DNA from 2 places in the Nonomuraea sp. NPDC050643 genome. Region 2 is predicted to be linked to the other one. Evidence: riboswitches for the same ligand, from Rfam matches in the RefSeq annotation. Region 2 holds a riboswitch; the other holds the start of a gene.
What was found. Region 2 has a riboswitch for cyclic di-AMP ahead of AB0I15_RS23735 (hypothetical protein). Riboswitches for the same ligand answer to the same signal wherever they lie in the genome.

Region 1 (4,205 bases), on a different contig from region 2:
TGCCGCAGGTGCACCTGATCATCGACGGCTACAACGTCACCAAGACCGGCTACGGCACGATGACCCTGGCCGACCAGCGCAACCGGCTGATGACCGGGCTCGGCGGGCTGGTCGCGCAGACCAGGATCGAGGTGACCGTGGTGTTCGACGGCGCCGAGCTGAACGCTCCCGTGCAGGTCGTGGCGCCGCGCGGGGTGCGGGTCCTCTTCAGCGCGCCCGGGGAGATCGCCGACGATCTCATCCGCCAGCTCGTCCGCGCCGAGCCGCCCGGCCGGGCCATGGCCGTGGTGTCGTCGGACCGCGAGGTGGCCGAGTCCGTCAGGCGGATGGGAGCCAGACCCGTTCCGTCTGGTTTGCTGCTGCGCAGACTAGGTCGGGCATAAATTACGAATTGGTTGATTAGGTGCCCCTCACCCGCCACTTCTGTACTATTTCGCCCCAGATGTTATCCCTGGGAGGCGACGCAGTGAGGTATGGCCGGGTGCCGATGGTCGCGGGAATCGCGTTCGGTCTGGTGCTGTCCCCTATGGGAGCCGCCGTCGCTGATCCCCAACCCACGGTGCGGCAGGCCAAGGCCAAGCTCGACAAGCTCAACGACAAGGCCGACAAGGTCGTCGACCGGTACAACACGGCGACCGAGCGCTTCAAGACGGCCAAGAGCGCCTACACGAAGCTGAACGACGGCTACAAGCGCAAGCTGCAGACCGTCGCGACCCTGCGCTCCCAGTTGGTCGGGATGGCCGTCGACACCTACAAGGTGGGCGGTGACGTCACCTCCATGCCGGGGCTGATGGGCTCGGACAACCCCGGGAGCTTTCTCGCGGGCATGGCCCTGGCCGGGCAGCTCTCGCAGGAGCGCAGCCAGAAGCTGGCGGCCTTCGACCGCGAGAACCGCGGGCTGAAGCTCGAGCGGGACAAGGCGGAGAAGGCCCTGACCGAGGCCGACCGGGAACGCGACGCGGTGGAGAAGGAGCGCGCGGAGGTCCGCAAGCTGATCGCCCAGCAGAGGAAGCTCCTGGACAAGCTGGGCGCCTTCAACCCCGGCAACCCGAACAGCGTCGGCATCAAGTACACGGGTCCGGCGTCGGGCAGTGCGGCGGCGGTGCTGCGGTTCGCGTACGCGCAGGTGGGCAAGCCGTACATCTTCGGTGGCACGGGGCCGCGCGGCTTCGACTGCTCGGGCCTCACCCAGGCCGCCTGGCGGGCCGCGGGGGTGTCGCTGCCGCGTACGACCTGGCAGCAGTGGTCGTGGGGCGCCGCCCGCAAGGTCTCGCTCGAGGCGCTGCAGCCTGGAGATCTCATCTTCAGCGAAGGCCTGGGGCACGTCAGTATCTACGCGGGCAACGGCCAGATCGTTCACGCGCCGCAGACGGGCGACGTCGTCAAGGTGGTCAACCTCTCGGCCTACGGCCGCAATCTGGTGGGGGCCATCCGCCCGTAGCCCTCGCGGGTGACCGGCTGCGCCGGCGGCTTTTCGGCCGCCGCCGTGGCCGGTTTTCGGTTCCCGCGCACGGATACCTTTTTCTACGATTTCCCATCGTAGAAAAGCGCAGGGGAATAGGGAGCGCTCCCAGTGATGCGGATCACGTTTTTGATGCGGCGAATGTGATGAACGCGACATTTGTTACCTGACAAGCGGGTGCGAGCAGAAGTGTGAGCAGGGTCACATTTCGATAACGGAACCTGGTGTTCCAGCAGGGGTTTCGAATTTGACCGACCTCTCTATCTGATCTTTACAAACTGACTCACCCTTTGCCGATCCTTGACCTTTCGGCGTAGCTTCTGGCGTCGTCGCGGTGAACAAGCCATGTCGCCGCGAACCCGCATCGGTCCCTCCCGATGTGAGACAGATAAAGATCCGCTGGTCGCCGCCCATATCCCCATTGCGTCATCAGGCGGCGGCCTGCCGAATCCGTGCAGCCAGGAGCACGGAACCGGGGACCCAGCGATCCCAATTCCCCAGGGATCAGGGGTGAATCGGCGCGCACATCGCGCCGTAGGGCGACTTCCAGGCCCGAATCCGTCAGCTAACCCGGTAGGCGTTCGTGGAAGACACAAGGAGAAATCCTGTCTACCTCCCTGCATAACCCCCGTCTGTCCCGCCTTGCCCTGAGTGGCGTAGCACTGACGATGACCGTGACGGCCGGAGGTCTGATCCTCCATGCCCCCACGGCTCGGGCGGCGACGACGAGCGACTCGGCCTCCACGTCGGTCAAGGCGGCGAGTACCGCCAAGACGGCGAGGTCGGCCACGGCGGCTCAGAGGAGAGCAGCCAAGGTCGCTCGGCAGCAAGCGAAGGCCCGAAAGGCCGTCGCCGTGGCCAAGAACCAGATCGGTGACCCGTATCGGTACGGAGGCACCGGCCCCGGTTCGTTCGACTGCTCCGGTCTCGTCCAGTTCGCCTGGAAGAAGGCCGGGGTGAAGCTCCCGCGTGTGGCGAGCAGCCAGTTCGCCCGCACCAGGAACAAGATCTCGTGGCGCAATCTCAAGCCAGGAGACCTGATGTTCTTCAGCGGGCTCGGCCACGTGGGCATGTACGTCGGCAAGGGCAAGATGATCCATTCGCCTCGGACAGGCGAACGGGTGCGCATCGACAAGCTGGGCGGATGGCGTCGAACGTCGTTCGTTGGCGCGGTTCGTCCCGGCGTGTGAGGAAGCCCCGCCCGGAACCCTCCGGGCGGGGCTCTTTTCATTCCTCGACTAGCATCTGGGCTCGTGTCAGAGCAGGTGGGCCGGCGAGCCGCGATAGCCGCTCTCCTGCTCCTCGCCCTCGCCCCGGCCAGTTCCCCGCTCCCCGGGCCGCCGAGCCTGTGGCGCGATGGTGAGACCGTACGCCGTGGCGTACGGTCGGTCGTCGTCGGGCACCACACCGCGGCCCGTACGCTGGACGAGCTGGCCCTGCGGGCCGACAGGGCCGGGCTCCGGGTCTCGGCCGTGCTCGGTGAGCCGGTGCGCCCCCTGGTGATCGTGCCCGCCTCCACCGCAGAGGCCGCCGCGCTCGCCCGGGTGGGGCGGGTCGACGGGCTGGCCGCGGTGGCCGACGGCGGGCGGGTGATCGTCGTGCCGGAGTTCTTCGCCCGGCTCAACCCCGTCGGCAAGGACGTCGTCCTCACCCACGAGCTGACCCACGTCGCGGCCGGCACGGACCGGCTGCCGGTCTGGCTCTACGAGGGATTCGCCGACTACGTCGGCTACCGGGACGCCGGACTGCCCGTGACGACGGCCGCCGCCGAGCTCGCGGCCGAAGTGCGGGCCGGGCGGCTTCCGAGCGCTTTGCCCGGACCTGCGGCTTTCGCGGCCGACGGGCGTGACCCCGCACGGCTGGCGCGGGCGTACCAAGAGGCCTGGCTGGCGTGTCGCTTCCTCGCTGACCGGTTCGGTGAGGGGACCCTGGTGGGGCTCTACCGTGATGCCCAGGCGGCCGGCGTCGATCAGGCACTCGCCTCGCTGGGACTCTCCGTCGCCACGCTGACGGCACGGTGGCGCGCATACGTGCGGGATCAGCTCGGATGAAGGGGAGGCAGATGAGCGAACGACTGGACGCGGACGACGCGTCACCGGCCGGTGAGACGGCGGGCACCGACCACGCCGGGGGCACCGCCACGAAGGCCACAGGAGCGGCCACAGGAGCGGCAGAGGGGAACAGCGGGGAGGTGGACACGGAAACGGAGGCCCAGGGGAGCGGCCGTCTGAGGCGGGAGGCCGCCATCGCGCTGGTGCTGCTCGGCCTCGTGATCATGGCCGTGGCGATGTTCAGCACGCCGTGGGAGGTGCTCGTCGGCGGCCCGCCCGACCCGGCGCGCGACTTCAGCGCCGCCGAGGTCGCCAGGGCGCAGGCCTTCGACGCGGCCACGACGCTGCCGAGCTATCTCTCGCTCTCGCTCACGCTGGTCTTCGCCGGCGTGCTCGTGGCCACGCCCTTCGGCGCGCGGCTGCTGGGCCGCCTGAAGGGCCCGTGGTGGCTCCGGGTGATCCTCGGCGTGCTCGCGATCACCGCGATCGTCGAGGTGATCAGGTGGCCGCTCGGCATGTGGTTCGAGATGATCCTGCGCGACTACGGCCTGTCCATCCAGGACTGGGCGGGCTGGGCCGGCGACCGGCTGAAGAACCTGGGCGTGGAGGTGTTCCTGCTCGCCGTCATGCTGCTCGCCCTCGTGGCGCTGGCCCGCAGGTTCCGGCGCTGGTGGATCCCCGCCGCGGTGGGC
Region 2 (4,205 bases):
GGCTCAACGACGCCGGTTGAATGAGTGCCGGTTGAATGGTGTCGCCGGCCAGTGCCGCCGTCAGGCGACGCTGATCGACCGCACCATGAGCCCCCAACGTCCCTCTCCCCGTTGACCAGCGCAAGCAGTCCACGACGAACTAACATTCCCCAACAATTCCGTGTCATAATTTGGTGGAATCTGTTGGAAGGGGCGGACGTGCTCGCACAGCAGCGTCAGCAGACGATCCTCGAACGCGTGCGCAGCAACGGCGGCGTCCGGGTGGCCGATCTCGTACGCGAGCTCGGCGTCTCCGACATGACCATCCGCCGCGACCTCGAGGTGCTGGCCGAGCGCGGCCTGCTGGAGAAGGTGCACGGCGGCGCGACCGCCCTGGGCCCCGGCTCGACCGAGGAGCCCGGCTTCACCGCCAAGTCCGCCCGCCAGCAGCAGGAGAAAGAGGCCATCGCGCGGCGCGCGGCCCAGCTCGTCCGGCCGGGGACGGCCGTGGCCCTGTCCGCCGGCACCACGACGTGGGCGCTGGCCCACCATCTGATCGGCATGCCCGACCTGACCGTGATCACGAACTCGATCCCCGTCGCCGAGGTCTTCCACCGCAACCCGCGCGCCGACCGTACGGTCGTGCTGACCGGGGGCGTGCGCACGCCGTCCGACGCCCTGGTCGGCCCCGTGGCCGTGTCCGCGATCCGCCGGCTGCACGTGGACACGCTCTTCCTCGGCGTGCACGGGATGAGCGTGCGGGCCGGGTTCACCACGCCCAACCTGCTCGAGTCGGAGACCGACAGAGAGCTGGTCACCGCCGCGCACCGGCTGGTCGTCCCCGCCGACCACACCAAGTGGAACACCGTCGGCATCAGCACCATCGCCGAGCTGACCGAGGCCGACGTGGTCATCAGCGACGCGGGGCTGCCCGAGGACGCACGCACTGAGCTGGCCGAACGGGCCGGAGAACTGATCATCGCGGAGGGCTCGCCTTGAAACGCACCATCACCCACCTGGCCGACGGCCGAGAGCTGATCTACTTCGACCGGCGCGACGACGCCGACAGGAGCGCGATCGACCGACGGACGCTCGAGCCCCGGCCGGTGGCGTCCGAGCTGCGTTACGACCCGCTGACGGAGGAGTGGGTCGCGATCGCCGGGCACCGGCAGACGCGGACGTTCCTGCCGACCGGTGGCACCGCCGAGTGCCCGCTGTGCCCGTCGTCGGACGATCGCTCGACGGAGATCCCGGCGTACGACTACGACGTGGTGACGTTCGAAAACCGCTTCCCCTCCTTTTCTGGAAATTTTGGGACTTATCAGGATGTCGGCGGTCTGAGTGAGGTCCGTCCGGCTGTGGGGCGGTGTGAGGTGGTGTGCTTCACCTCTGACCACTCCTCCTCCTTCTCCCGGCTCCCCGACGCCCAGGTGGAGCTGGTCATGGAGGCGTGGGCCGACCGCACGGCCGAGCTGTCCGGGATCGAGGGCGTGGAGCAGGTGTTCTGCTTCGAGAACCGGGGCGAGGAGATCGGCATCACGATCTCCCATCCGCACGGCCAGATCTACGCCTACCCCTACGTCACGCCCAGGACCAAGCTGCAACTCGGCGCGGCCTCCCGGTACAAGGGCCCCGGCAACCTGTTCGCCGACGTGCTGGCCGCCGAGCGGGCGGCCGGGACCCGGGTGGTGGCCACGAACGAGCTGTGGACGGCCTTCGTGCCGGCCGCCGCGCGGTGGCCGTTCGAGGTGCACGTGTATCCGCACCGGCAGATGCCCGATCTGGCGGCGCTCACGGAGGAGGAGCGGGCTGCCTTCGCCCCGCTGTACACCTCGGTGCTGCGGGCGTTCGACGGGCTGTTCGGCGTCGTGATGCCGTACATCTCGGCGTGGCACCAGGCGCCCGTGCGGCAGGACCGGGAGCTGGCGTACCTGCATCTGGAGCTGTTCAGCGTCCGGCGGGCGCCGAACAAGCTGAAGTTCCTGGCGGGCTCGGAGTCCGCGATGGGCGCCTTCGTGAACGACGTGCTGCCGGAGGAGGCCGCCCGCATGCTTCGATCACAAGTAGATCACTAATAGATTTCTACTTAAGGTCGCATGACTCGTGATCTACCACTAATATCCCCATATGCACCGACCGTAACGGTCGTTGCACGCCTAATCCCGGGCGCGTCACCCGGGAGCCGGGGACCCAATCCGCACCTGGGGTGAATCCACTTCGGTGGTAGGGCCGCAGCCTCCCATGCCCGAACCCGTCAGCTAACCCGGTCGGCAGAGGGAGAGGAACACCTACGTGGCGGCTTCGTCCCCCGCGAGTCTTGCCATCTGTCTCATCACCGCCACCGCCTTCGCCGCCCTCCCGGCGACCGCGGCGTCGGCCTCCATAACAGCACCGGCCGCGGTGCAGTCCGCCCCCAAACCCTCGGAATCCCAGCTTCGCGCCCAGCTCAAGCGGCTCAACACCAAGGTCGACAAGCTGATCGAGAAGTACAACCTCAAGCGTGTCGAGCTGGCCAAGGCGCAGGAGGCCGCCAAGGCGGCGAAGGCCAGGCTGGCCACCGCCGAGCAGACGCTGGTGACCGCCGAGCAGCGGGTGGCCGAGATCGCCCGGCTGCGCTACCAGAACGCCGACGCCTCGCTGCCCGGCTTCATGCTTCCCGACAACAGCTCGAGCGCGGCCCTGCTCGAACAGCTCACGGCCGAGCAACAGGCCGTCGTGCAGAGCGTGGCCAAGGCCCGCGACGACAGGAAGAAGGCCAGCGAGGAGGCCGCGGCGCTGGCGGACAAGATCCGCGACGACGCGGCCGAGGTGACGAGGCAGCGCGACGACGCCGAGGACGTCATCAAGGACATCCGCGAGAAGCTGGAGGACCTGGTGCCGTTCGGGTCGGGCCGCAACACCGACGGCTCCTGGGCGCCCGAGCTGCCGAGCGGCACGGACAACATCACCTCCCGTACGCGGCTGATGAAGGCGCAGGTGGAGAAGAACTTCTCGCTGCCGTTCGACGTGGGCTGCTTCCGCTCCGGCTCGAGCGGCGAGCACCCGCTCGGGCGGGCGTGCGACTTCATGATGAGCACGGGCGGGTCGATGCCCAGCGCCGCCAACAACGCGCTCGGCGACCGGATCGCGGAATGGGCGATCAAGAACAAGGGCAAGCTCGGCCTCAAGTACGTGATCTGGAAGCAGCGCATCAACCACGGATCCGGCTGGCGCACGATGTCGGACCGGGGCAGCGTCACCGAGAACCACTACGACCACGTGCACATCTCGATGAACTGAGGCGGACGGCGGAAGGCCCCGCGGAACCGAGGGGTTCCGCGGGGCCTTCCGTCCGTTGTCGGCCGGGCCCGGGGTCAGTTGGTGAGCGTGAGCGGGTTGACCAGGTCGGCGTAGACCAGCAGGCCGGCCATGATCATCATCACGATCGCGATCGCGTACGTCAGCGGCAGCACCTTCGCGATGTCCACGTAAGCGGGCTCGGGCCGCCGCATGACCTTGGCGTAGCCCCGCTTGATGCCCTCCCACAGCCCGCCCGCGATGTGCCCGCCGTCGAGTGGCAGCAGCGGGATCAGGTTGAACATGCCGATGGCCAGGTTGAAGCCGGCCAGCAGGTTGACGAAGATGGCGATCTTCTTCTCGTTGGACAGGTCGGAGGCGAGGATCTCACCGCCCATGCGGCCCGCGCCGACCACGCCCACCGGGCCCTCGGGGTCGCGCTCCTCGCCCGAGAAGGCCGCGTGCCAGACGCCGACCATCTTCTCCGGCAGGTTGACCAGCGAGCCCGCCACCCTGGCCGTCAGCTCGCCCATGTAGCCGACGACCTGGCCGAGGCTCTGCTGCTGCATGACCTCGGTGGGCAGGACACCGAGGAAGCCGACGTTCTTGTCGACCTTCTCGGGGTCCTCGAGGTTGGGGCGGTCTTGGGCGATGAGCGTGACGTTGAGCGTCATCGGCTTGCCGTCGCGCTGGATGCCGAGTTGCACCGGGCCGGGGCCGTGGGAGCGGATCAGGCGGGTGGCGTCGGGCCAGGAGCCGATCGGCTTGGAGTCGAAGGAGACCAGGCGGTCACCCGGCTTCAGGCCCGCCTGGGCGGCGGGCGTGGGCTTGTCGGTGGCCTTGCACTCCGTGCGCTGCTCCGCGAGCGGGATCACGCAGGTGTTGGTGTCGGGCGAGACGATCGGCGCCCAGGTGGGCAGGCCGATGCCGACCAGCAGGATGCTGAAGAA

Region 1: it holds a riboswitch for cyclic di-AMP, as region 2 does, so the genes downstream of both, AB0I15_RS30725 (C40 family peptidase) here and AB0I15_RS23735 (hypothetical protein) in region 2, are expected to answer to the same signal.

Annotation. Positions count from the first base shown of each region.
Region 1 covers NZ_JBFAIM010000025.1:6,073-10,277, forward strand. Annotated here, with positions in the region: gene AB0I15_RS30715 (NYN domain-containing protein) at 1-383, shown strand, start outside; gene AB0I15_RS30720 (NlpC/P60 family protein) at 467-1,441, shown strand; cyclic di-AMP (ydaO/yuaA leader) riboswitch at 1,895-2,057, shown strand; gene AB0I15_RS30725 (C40 family peptidase) at 2,131-2,652, shown strand; gene AB0I15_RS30730 (hypothetical protein) at 2,716-3,513, shown strand; gene AB0I15_RS30735 (M48 family metallopeptidase) at 3,525-4,205, shown strand, end outside.
Region 2 covers NZ_JBFAIM010000017.1:17,586-21,790, forward strand. Annotated here, with positions in the region: gene AB0I15_RS23725 (DeoR/GlpR family DNA-binding transcription regulator) at 199-978, shown strand; gene galT (galactose-1-phosphate uridylyltransferase) at 975-2,054, shown strand; cyclic di-AMP (ydaO/yuaA leader) riboswitch at 2,123-2,266, shown strand; gene AB0I15_RS23735 (hypothetical protein) at 2,272-3,258, shown strand; gene AB0I15_RS23740 (M50 family metallopeptidase) at 3,333-4,205, opposite strand, start outside.